One region of the Arthrobacter sp. WCS2018Hpa-7 genome, then DNA from elsewhere that is predicted to be linked to it. Evidence: riboswitches for the same ligand, from Rfam matches in the RefSeq annotation. Region 1 holds a riboswitch; the other holds the start of a gene.
The links. A riboswitch is a leader RNA that binds a small molecule or an ion and turns the genes downstream of it on or off. The one in region 1 is predicted to bind cyclic di-AMP.

Region 1 (5,497 bases):
CCAGGGACCCGCTGTACTGAGGTACAGCGCAAATGACGCGGAGCTTGGCTCCCATGCGCTGCGCTTGCTCAGCCGCTTCGAGTACTGCCACGCGGGCTTGCTCGGAGCCGTCGACACCAACTGCAACCACGTTTTCGACTGCGCGAGGGCCAGCCTTGGCGTGCTCAGCCTTGATGTGCTTGTCTTCAGTGTTTTCGCCGAGACGGTCGGCGCAGTACAGCGGGACCGTGACGGTGGGGCATTTGGCGTGGGCAGGCAATGCGCTGCTGACAGATCCCAAAAGGCGTCCAACGAAGCCTCCGCGGCCCCGGCTGCCAAAAACGAGGAGCGCGGCTTCTGCCGAAAGATCCAGGAGGACACCGGCAGCGTCGCCGTTCTCCACCGAAGCGTCCACGTCTATGGAATACCCGGAGATCTTGTCCATAGCCTGTTTCACGATCGCGTCCGCGCCTTCGCGGATCACCGAGTCATCCACTGTTGCGTAGCCGCCATCCAGCCCTGATGCGGCAAAGATGGGTACGGAATAGGCCGTGACGATGTGCAAGGGCAACTGACGGCGTTCGGCTTCACGTGCCGCCCATACCAACGCACACTGCCCGTGCTCAGAACCGTCAACTCCAACGACAATGCCGCCTGGCGCCACTGCCTGGTCCTGGCCGTCCTGTGGCTCTTCATTGTGCCTGCTGTGCTGGTCCATGGGGCCCGCCTCTCCACCTGCTGCTTGATGTTCCGGCCATTCTGCCAGAGGTTCTCCGGCTCGGATTCCCTACTGGCGCCGTTGTCAATGGCCGGGGCAGAAGAAACCTGGAAATTCCTCCTCCCAATGCCCACTATTCTCGGTCGTCAACGCCGAATCAAGGTGACTTTTGGCTATGTGTATAACGGTCCGGGCTCGGTTGCAGGGGGCGCATTTTGCACTGGGGATGAACAACGCAAACACGCGGACTCGGGAGGCTATCCATGGCAGAAAAAGTTCGGTAGTGTTCGAGTCACCGAATGGCCGGCAAACGTGTTCCACAGCACTTTCCGGCCATTTATTGCGGCCGCTTGGGGAACTCGGACGCGACCCCATGCGATGCCTAACGGCACACACGTCAAGGAGGAACCAAGCAGTGTCACTCACGCCTGATTCCGCCACGGAACGCACCACCACCGTGGTCATCGGAGCCGGCCTGTCCGGCTTGGCAGTTGCCAGTGAGCTCAGCCGCTACGGCGTGGGCTCCATAGTGGTGGACGGGTTTGGCGCGTTGTCCACAACCGGGCCGTCAGTCCACACAGGCATGCTTCAACGCTGCGATGCAGCCGACCCCGCAGCCATGCAGGAACGCAACGAGATCCTCCGCCACCTGCGGAACTATGCAGCAAGCCATCACCTGGATGTCCGCAGCACCACGCGGGCTGTCCGCCTCGATTTCCTTGGCTCCGACCCTTCCCAACAGATCGGCTACGGACTGGCCGCCAGCATGACCACCGCCGGGCTCAGGACTGGGCTCCACGCCTCAGGCCCCCTTGAATCCACCCGCCGCCAGTGGGCCGTCCACACTGCCAACGGCGTTCTTCTGGCGGACCACATTGTGGTCACGCGCTGCGCGCAGAGCCAATTGCGCCGCATGCTGGCCGAACTTGGCATTGCAATCGGGCAGAACCTGGTGGCTGCAATGCGGGCCGTCGGGATGCACCTTGTAGGAGTCGGTGAACTCATTACGCCCACACCCAAGGAAGTCCTTCGGCAGGCAAAGGCAGTGGGCCAGGCGATATCGTCCAAAGTGGCCCTCACCGCAGGGCCAAGCATCGCCACCGCCTAGCAGAACAAACCCGGACGACTCCAGACAAAGGCCGTCGGGCTATACAGCTGAGGCGCGCTCTATCCCGGCGTCGCACCTGCCTCTGAACTTTTCCGCACATTACTTAACGCCAAAGGCCGGTGCCTTCGAGGACTAATTCCTCAAAGACACCGGCCTTTGGTCTGAAGCGTGAGGCTTATGCGCCAGCGCGTACGTAGGTCAGGGGACCCGTAGCGGTCAACCAGCTGATCGGGTGGATGCCCGTCTGGTTGCCGTTGATGCCACCGCTGATGGCCTGGCCGTTGCCGATGAAGATGGCGACGTGGCCGGACTGAACGATCATGTCACCGGGCTGGGGGTCGCTGACAACCTTGCCGTAGTTCATGAACTGCATGGGGCCGAGGTCACCAACGGGGATGCCTGCGGACCCGAGTGCGCGCTCCACCATGGCGGTGCAGTCCTGCATGATGCCAATCTGGGCGTAAGCCGAGGCAACCATGGCAGCGTTGACGCCACCCACGGCCGGGGCAGCAGCGGGAGCAGGAGCAGCAGCGGCCGGAGCGGCAGCAGCAGCCTTGGCAACAGGAGCCGTTGCGGCGGCAGTGGTGACTGCTGCCTTCTTGGCGACGGGAGCCGGAGCAACCGGAGCAGGCTTCTCGATAACCGGAGCTGCTACGGAAGCAACAGCAGGGCGCTCGAAGTTGACGGTAGCCGTAGCCAGGGCGGTAACAACCTGGGTGGGAGCGTCGGCTGAAACGGTCTCAGCGACCGTGGCCGGGCTGGAATCCCGCTGAACCGGAGCTTCAGCAGCGTGAGCTGCAATGGAGCCGGTCAACACAAGGCCCGAGGCTGCTGCGATAACAGCTGCCTGGCGGCCAGCGCCGGAAGCGTTGCTGGCGACTGCCTTGGAGATGGAGATGAACGGATTAGGACGTACGCTGTCCGCCTTACGACGGCCGCGAAGAATGCGTGAAGACATGAAAGAGCCTCTCCCGATGCCTGCGAGGTTAGCTGTCGGATTCGGATGGGAGTCACCCGGCCACTATCCCCCGCTGTTCAGCGGAAGCTTCGTGACTTCACCCCAAGGCACGCTCGAAAGCGACCTAAAATGGGTTCCCCGTCTCTGCCGTAAGGTTTGTCTGCGAACGGATTCCGGACTGCGGCAGAGCTAGGCAATCAGGCCGGAAGTGCCCGTTACGTGGAACAGGCACAGGTACTACCGTACGCGATGATCACGCGGAAGTCACATTTAAGTAACGAGAAGCGCGCTTCCGGCGTGTCGCAGTAACCGTTTCGAGATCTTCGCAGCTACGTAGAAAACCCTGTTATTCCGCGGGAGAATCGCCATCTGAGTCGTTCGAAGCAGCGAGTTTCCTCCGCGCTGTAACAGCCAGAAAAATAACGAGACCGACAGCAACAACCGCCAAGCCCACAATGCTCCACGGGAAGGGCTGGGAGGCATCCGCGGCTGGCTCGCTGTTACCGGTTCCCGGTGCAGCCGTTCCCGGCGCTGCGGTCCCCGCCGTCGGTACTGCTGCTGAAGGTGCTGAAGCGGACGGCGAGGCTGCCGCCGAGCCGTTGGCCGCCGTCGTGCTTCCTGCGGTGGCCGTGAAGGTAAAGGTGCCCTCAATGGGGTGGGAATCGCTGCTGACGACGCGCCAGACCACTGTGTATTCGCCGCCCGGGGCGCCTTCGCGCAGCTTCTGGACCGCCTGGTTGTCGATGATCTCAACGGGGCCGTCGGCCCAGTTTTCGCCACCTGCCGTGACCGTCACGCCGGAACCGATGGCAAGCGGTCGGTTGTTGAACGTGATGGAGACCGACGCCGGGACCTGCGTCACGGCGGTACCATTGGCCGGCGTCGTGGATTCAGCGACGTCGTGGGCGGACGCGGGAGCCGCAGAAATCAGCAGGGCGGACGCGAAGGCAAGAGCAGCGACGACGGCGGCCAGAAGCGGGCGGATGGTACGCATGGGGCGGTTTCTCCTAGTGTTGGCTTCCTTACAGACTAGGCGAATCGTCCGGAGGGCCCGTACCGGACCGCTTAGGATTTGAGAGCACACTCCCCTCAATCCCCGGAGTCCTTCATGCTTAAACAAGGTTCTGCAGTAGACCGCTACTTCAAAATTACTGAACGTGGATCCACGTACTCCAGGGAAATTCGTGGCGGCTTCGCAACGTTCTTCGCCATGAGCTACATCGTGGTGCTGAACCCGCTGATTCTCTCCGGGGCGGATTCCAGTGGGGCCTCCCTCGGTTTCACGGCCGTCGCAGCCACCACGGCCTTCGTAGCGGGCATCCTGACCATCCTCATGGGCGCTTGGGCCAAACACCCGTTCGCCGTGGCAACCGGCCTGGGCGTCAACGCCTTCGTTGCCGTCACAGTCGCCTCGCACCCGGAGCTCACCTGGCCGGACATGATGGGCCTCGTGGTGCTCTCCGGCGTCACCATGCTCATCCTGGTGCTGACCGGTTTCCGTACGGCCGTGTTCAAGGCCGTGCCGGAAGCCCTGAAAACGGCGATCGTTGTAGGTATCGGCCTCTTCATTGCGCTGATCGGGCTGGTCAATGCGGGATTTGTGCGCCGAATTCCCGACGCCGCCGGCACCACGGTTCCCTTGGGCCTGGGCGTGGATGGCAAACTGATGGGCTGGCCTACCTTGGTGTTCGCAGTGGGCCTCATCCTCACCATCGCCTTGGTGGTCCGCAAGGTCCGCGGCGCCATCCTCATCGGTATCGTGGTCTCCACGGCACTGGCCGCCATCCTTGAATTCACCCTCCACATCGGCCCCAGCTTCGACGGCAAGAACGTCAACCCGCGCGGCTGGTCGCTCGTGGCTCCCACACTCTCAGAGTGGGGCGCCCCGGATCTGTCCCTTATCGGCAAAGCCAACCCGTTCGGCGCCTTTGAGCATCTCGGGTTCATCGCAGCGGCCCTGCTGGCATTCGTGATCCTCCTGAGCATCTTCTTCGACGCCATGGGCACCATGGTGGGCCTGGCCAACGAGGCCGGGACGGTGGACAAGGACGGCAACATCCCCAACGTGGACCGTGTCCTGCAGGTGGATGCCCTCGGCGCGATCGTGGGTGGTGGCGCTTCGGTTTCCTCCAACCAGATCTTTGTTGAGTCCGGCGCCGGCATCGGTGAAGGCGCCCGCACCGGCCTGGCGTCGATCGTCACCGGCGTGCTGTTCCTGGTGGCCATGTTCTTCACGCCTCTGATCAACCTTGTCCCCTTCGAAGCCGTGGCCCCGGCCTTGGTGGTTGTGGGCTTCATGATGGTTTCCCAGGTGGGCAAGATCGATTGGCAGGACTGGGGCGTCGGCATTCCCGCGTTCCTGACCATCTCCCTCATGCCGTTCACGTACTCGATCGCCAACGGTCTCGGCGCCGGCTTCATCTCCTACGTCCTCATCCGCACTTTCCAGGGCCGCGCCCGCGAAGTCCACCCGCTCATGTGGGCTGTGGCCGCTGCGTTCCTGCTGTTCTTCGGCATTGGAACCGTGGAGGAATTGCTGGGGGTCAAGTAGGCCCTTCGCCGAGACGGCATTTAATGACAGTGTTTGGCGAGAACATTGTCATTAAATGCCGTCTCGAGGCGTCTCCGGGGAGTGGTCGTCCGGGGTTTCAGACACCCACCCGGTGAGACAGCTGGTTTTTGGACCCCGCGTCGGGTGTGCTTGAAGCATGGAAACCAGCAGCACCCTTGCCGT
Region 2 (5,497 bases), on a different contig from region 1:
GTTCCACGCGATAAACCGGGCGTAGGCTGTGCCCATGTCTGCGATGCCGGAGGCGTACGGTGCTGCACTGGAGCGGGCCATGGCCCACGCCGGTGACTGGCTTGCGTCGGTCCCAACACGTTCAGTCCGTCCGTCCTCCGATGCCGATCAGGTAGCCAAGAGCATCCTGCCGCGCCTGCCTGACGGGGCCACCGATTCAGCCGAGGTAGTTGATGAGTTGGCAGCGCTGGCTGAGCCGGGCTTGATGGCAATCCAGTCCGGACGGTTCTTTGGGTGGGTCATGGGCGGAACCCTGCCCGCAGCCATGGCCGCAGATTGGCTTGTTTCGGCGTGGGACCAAAACGCGGGGCTTCGATTCGCCACACCGGCGGCGGCCGCCATCGAGGAGTCTGCCGCCGCGTGGCTGCTGGACCTTCTCCACCTTCCGGCAAGTGCCGACGTCGGATTCACCACAGGCGCCACCACCGCTAATTTCGTGGGGCTGGCGGCAGGGCGGCAGTATCTGATGGACGAGGCGGGCTGGGACTTGGAGGCCCTGGGGCTGACCGGCGCCCCTCGCATCACTACCTTTGCAGGCAGGGAGCGCCACGCTGCAGTGGATCTGGCGTTGCGGTATCTCGGCTTGGGGGCGTGCGTCCCCGTAGACGCCGACGAGGAAGGACGCATTCTCCCCGACGCGCTTGCCGAGGCCATGGACCAGCAACCCGGACCGTCGCTGGTCTGCCTGCAGGCGGGTAATCTGCATTCCGGCGCCTTTGATCCCATGGAGGAAGCCATTGCGGTGGCCCATGATCGTGAAGCCTGGGTGCACGTGGATGGTGCCTTCGGTTTGTGGGCGGCCGTCAGCCCGACGCTGCGGGCCCGCCTGGCCGGAGTGGAAGAAGCAGATTCCTGGGCCACGGACGCCCATAAGACCTTGAACGTCCCCTATGACTGTGGTTTGGCAATCGTCGCCCGCCCGGAAGCTTTGAGGCGTGCTTTCAGTGTCCACACGAGTTACCTCATTGCCACGGATGCCGGACCGGGGGATCCTTTCGAAAAGGTCCCGGAAATGTCCCGCCGTGCCCGGGGCATCCCTGTGTGGGCAGCCCTGAGGCAACTGGGCCGCAACGGGGTGATCTCCATGGTGGAGCGGCTCGCTGCAAATGCCCGTGCCTTGGCCGAAGGACTCGCCGCGATCCCGGGAGTCGAGGTGCTCAACGACGTCGTGTTCACGCAGGTCTCGGTGAGCTTTGGCAGTGATGACCGGACGCACAGGGTGACGCAACGGTTGATGGCCGAGGGCGCGGTGTGGATGTCCGGGTCCTCGTGGCGTGGCCGCGAAATCCTCAGGATTTCGGTGAGTAACTGGACCACGGACGCAGGGGATGTTGCTGCGTCCATCGCCGCGGTTCGCGGCGCGGTGCAGGCTGAACCGGAGTCCTAGCCCACCACGTGGGCCGCGTGGAGGACGACGAACACCACGGCAGCGGATGCCGCGGCCCAGCCAACTAAACGTCCCACCAGCCCTGTCACCGCGGACGCCGCCGTGGGTGGAGGCATGCGGCCGATGTCCCGGCGGAGCTCCGTGAAAGGAACCCGCCCCCTGCCCAGTTCGCGTCCCAGGCGCGCTACGCCGCGCAGGTCGGCAAGCGCGGTGCGTACGACGTCGACACTTGAGGTGGGATCGTCGGTCCAGTCAACGGGGACTTCGTGAACGCGCAAACCACAGCGTTCGGCGATCACCAGGAGTTCGGTGTCGAAGAACCAGCCGTCGTCCGTCGTGTGTGGAAGGATGCGGTGCGCGACGTCGGCGCGGACGGCCTTGAACCCGCACTGGGCGTCGGAAAAGCGTGCCCCAAGAACCACGTGCAGCAGGAAGTTGTAGCTGCGGGAGATGAATCCGCGCTGGGGACTGCGGGTCGCCTGCGAACTCCGTGCCAGCCGCGTGCCGACGGCGAGATCCGAATGGCCCGAGAGCAACGGTGCCAGAAGGGGAGCAAGGGCCGACAAGTCCGTGGAAAGGTCTGCTTCCATATAGGCGAGCACAGGTGATGGCGAGAACTGCCAGACATGGCGGAGTGCGTTCCCGCGACCCCTTTGCTGGAATCGAACCACTGTCAGTTCAGGCAGTTCGCGGGCCAAGCGCTCGGCGATCCTCAGGGTTTTGTCTGTGCTGCAGTTGTCCGCCACCGTGATCCGGAAGGAATGCGGAAATGAGTCTGTAAGGTGTCCGTGCAGCCTGCGCAGGTTCTGTTCCAGGCGGTCTTCCTCATTGAACACGGGAAGGGTGACGTCCAGGACCGGGACGGCAGCGCGGGTGTCAATGGGGGAGCATCGGGTTTGTGGCCCAGCTTGGGCAAGGCCCTGCTGTGTGGTGCTTAACGCCGCGCCACCGAAGCGCGCCGAGGGGAACCGTCGTGGTGGAGCGCTGGTAGATGGGTCTGTGAGCGTCATGTTTCCAGAATGGGCCCGCCGATTAAGAGGGCTTTAGGTGGAAGCTGTGACCCCACTGTGAACCATGGACGGCACCTGTGAAACGCGAAAACCGCGCCGTTTCCCGCCATCCGCTCCAGTGGGTACTGGTGCGAACGGCGGGAACCGGCGCGGTGATCAAGCAGTCTGGCTTAGTACCAGTTGTTTGCCAGGTGGAAGCCCAGGGCGGCCGACGGGGATCCGTAGCGTTCCTTGATGTAGTTCAGGCCCCACTTGATCTGGGTCTGGTAGTTGGTCTGCCAGTCAGCACCCGCGGTTGCCATTTTGGTAGCCGGCAGCGACTGGACAATGCCGTAAGCACCGCTGGAAGCGTTGGTGGCGGTGGTCTTCCAGTTGGATTCCTTCTCCCACAGGGTGTTCAGCGCAGTCATTTCGCTGGCGCTCCAGCCGTAGTTGCCAAGGATGCTGGCAGCGTAGGCCTTGGCGGCGGCGGGGTCGTCCACGGCCTTCGGGGCGGCGGCCGCAGCTGCGGCCTCGGCAGCGGCGGCGGCAGCAGCGGCGTCGGCGGCTTGCTTGGCTGCAGCGTCAGCGGCGGCCTTCTCAGCAGCGGCTTGGTCGGCTGCGGCCTTCTCGGCGGCTGCTTTTTCAGCAGCGGCTTGGTCCGCTGCGGCCTTCTCGGCTGCAGCCTTTTCGGCAGCGGCCTTGTCCACGGCAGCCCTGTCAGCGGCGCCCTTTGCGGCGGCTGCATCCAAGGAAGCGGAGATTTCAGCTGTCTTGTTGTTGCTGACCTGGGCATTCGCCTGGGTCTCTGCAACGCGGCTTACCTCGGGGAGGGTCAGGGCGGCGTTGGCAGCAGTACCGAGCGATGCAACGCCCAGCGCAGCGGCTACAACACCGGCAACAACCGACATGCGGTGGCCGGACTTACCCTGGCGGGCAGCGTTCTTGAGGACAGCCTGCGACTTGGTCAACGGTGCGTTGTGCTCATCGCGGTGACGCGCGGAAGGGCGCGTCTGATCATTGAATTCAGACATGTGTGATTACCTCTCAGCGCCTGCGGAGTTAGCTGTCGGGTTCGGATGAGGTCATCCGGCCGCGCATCACGCTGCGGCTTCACCCCAAGGGTCCGGCATAAATGCCTGGGCCCGGAGACTCTGGGTCCCCCGTCTCTGCCTCGGAGTAAGAACGGACTCCGGGAAGTGGCAGAGCTCGGCGCATCCCGGATGCGGGTCAGTTGGGGCGACCCACCCTTTCGACGGTACAGGAGGAATTCGCAGAAGTCACATTTAGGTAACAGAGATCACGACGCCGGTGAGTCGCCTTGCTGACTTCGTTACATCTGTTCGTTGGCGACAGCGGGGAGTCGAAGGGCGAATTCCGTGCGCCCCGGCCGTGAGGTCACTTCCACGGTGCCGCCGTGCGCTTCCACGATGGATTCAACGATCGACAGGCCCAGTCCGGAGGTGCCCTCAGACCCCGATCGCGCGGCATCGGCGCGGGCAAAGCGGGAGAAGATCCGGCCCTGGAAATCCTCTGGAATGCCGGGCCCGTTGTCCGTCACGGTCACCACAGCGCTGCCATCGGCAGAGAGCATGACGCCGGTGACCACCGTGGTGCCGGAGTCGGTATGTTTACGGGCATTGGAGAGAAGATTGGCAAGGACCTGGTGCAGCTGCGTAGCGTCACCCCGGACCGTGACGGGCTCATCAGGCAGTTGAAGTTGCCAGATGTGGTCCGGTGCCATGACTTTCTCATCGCTGACAGTTTCGATCACCAACTGGGTGAGGTCCACGTCCGTGACCTTGACCGGCTGGCCTTCATCCAGCCTGGCAAGGAGCAGCAGATCCTCCACCAGGGTGGTCATCCGTTCGGACTGGCTCTGGACGCGTGACAGCGACTTTCGGCCGTCATCGGTGAAGTTCTCGGTCATCCTCAGCAGCTCGGTGTAACCGCGGATGGCCGTCAGCGGCGTTCGGAGTTCGTGCGACGCGTCCGCGACGAACTGGCGCACTTTGGTCTCGCTTTCCTGGCGCGCTTCCAGGGCATTGGAGACGTTGTTCAGCATCTGGTTGAGGGCATGGCCAACGCTGCCGACTTCCGTTCCGGGATGGGCGGCCGACGGCGGTACGCGCACAGCAAGTGCCACCTCACCGGCGTCGAGGGGAAGGCGCGAAACTTTGGTGGCTACCTCGGAGAGCTGCTCCAACGGCCGCATGGTCCGCCGGATGATCACTGTTCCCGCGAGGCCGATGATGACCAGACCGCCCAGGGAAACCAGCACCATGGTCCACACCAGTGAGGCCTCGGCGCTTTGCTTGTCCGCGAGCGGCAGGCCCGTGACGATCACATCGCCATAGGCGGTCTCGACAGCCACCAGCCGGTAGTCCCCGTTGGAGAGGGATCGGTCCGCCGGATCACTGTTCTTGGGGAGGGCCAACAGCACTTGCTCGTCGTCCGTAGAGAGCGACACACGATTGCCCCTGGCATCGATCAGGCCCGAGCTGCTCACAGTTGAGCCGTCGATCCGGGCGTTCAGTGTCCCAGCGGCCTGCCCGCGAGCCTCCAGCGGGTCAGGCCTTCCGGATCCAGGAAAGTTCGACGGCGGCCTGCCGAAGTCATTCGCGCGGCTGGACGCCTGCTCCAGCTGCCTGTCGAGCTGCCTGTTGAACACCATGTCCATGGAGGCGTAGCTCACCACGCCCACTGCCCCGCAGATGGCGACCAGCAGGGCCATGGCCACCAGGACCAGCCGCGTGCGCAAGTGCCAGGTGGAGGGGTTGAGCCAGCTGCGACCGGACGTCCTGGCCACTCCTGAAAGTGTGCTCAACGCCTAGTCCGCGGGTTTGATGACGTAGCCGGCGCCACGGATGGTGTGGATCATCGGCGGATGGTTGGCCTCGATCTTCTTGCGCAGGTATGAGATGTAGAGCTCTACGATGTTGGCCTGTCCGCCGAAGTCGTAGTCCCACACCCGGTCCAGGATCTGGGCTTTGCTGACCACGCGTTTGGGGTTTTCCATGAGGTACCGCAGAAGTTCGAACTGGGTGGCGGTGAGGGGAATGTCCTCCCCGGCACGGGTGAC

Region 2: another riboswitch for cyclic di-AMP. It lies ahead of RQH14_RS16100 (hypothetical protein); the one in region 1 lies ahead of RQH14_RS01325 (hypothetical protein).

Annotation. Positions count from the first base shown of each region.
Region 1 is NZ_JAVTJB010000001.1:278,369-283,865, forward strand. It holds gene RQH14_RS01315 (universal stress protein) at 1-697, opposite strand, end outside; gene RQH14_RS01320 (FAD-binding protein) at 1,113-1,805, shown strand; gene RQH14_RS01325 (hypothetical protein) at 1,981-2,763, opposite strand; cyclic di-AMP (ydaO/yuaA leader) riboswitch at 2,767-2,959, opposite strand; gene RQH14_RS01330 (copper resistance protein CopC) at 3,110-3,757, opposite strand; gene RQH14_RS01335 (NCS2 family permease) at 3,872-5,314, shown strand; gene hutG (formimidoylglutamase) at 5,472-5,497, shown strand, end outside.
Region 2 is NZ_JAVTJB010000015.1:106,996-112,492, forward strand. It holds gene RQH14_RS16090 (aminotransferase class V-fold PLP-dependent enzyme) at 35-1,426, shown strand; gene RQH14_RS16095 (glycosyltransferase family 2 protein) at 1,423-2,436, opposite strand; gene RQH14_RS16100 (hypothetical protein) at 2,607-3,449, opposite strand; cyclic di-AMP (ydaO/yuaA leader) riboswitch at 3,453-3,640, opposite strand; gene RQH14_RS16105 (HAMP domain-containing sensor histidine kinase) at 3,749-5,242, opposite strand; gene RQH14_RS16110 (response regulator transcription factor) at 5,246-5,497, opposite strand, start outside.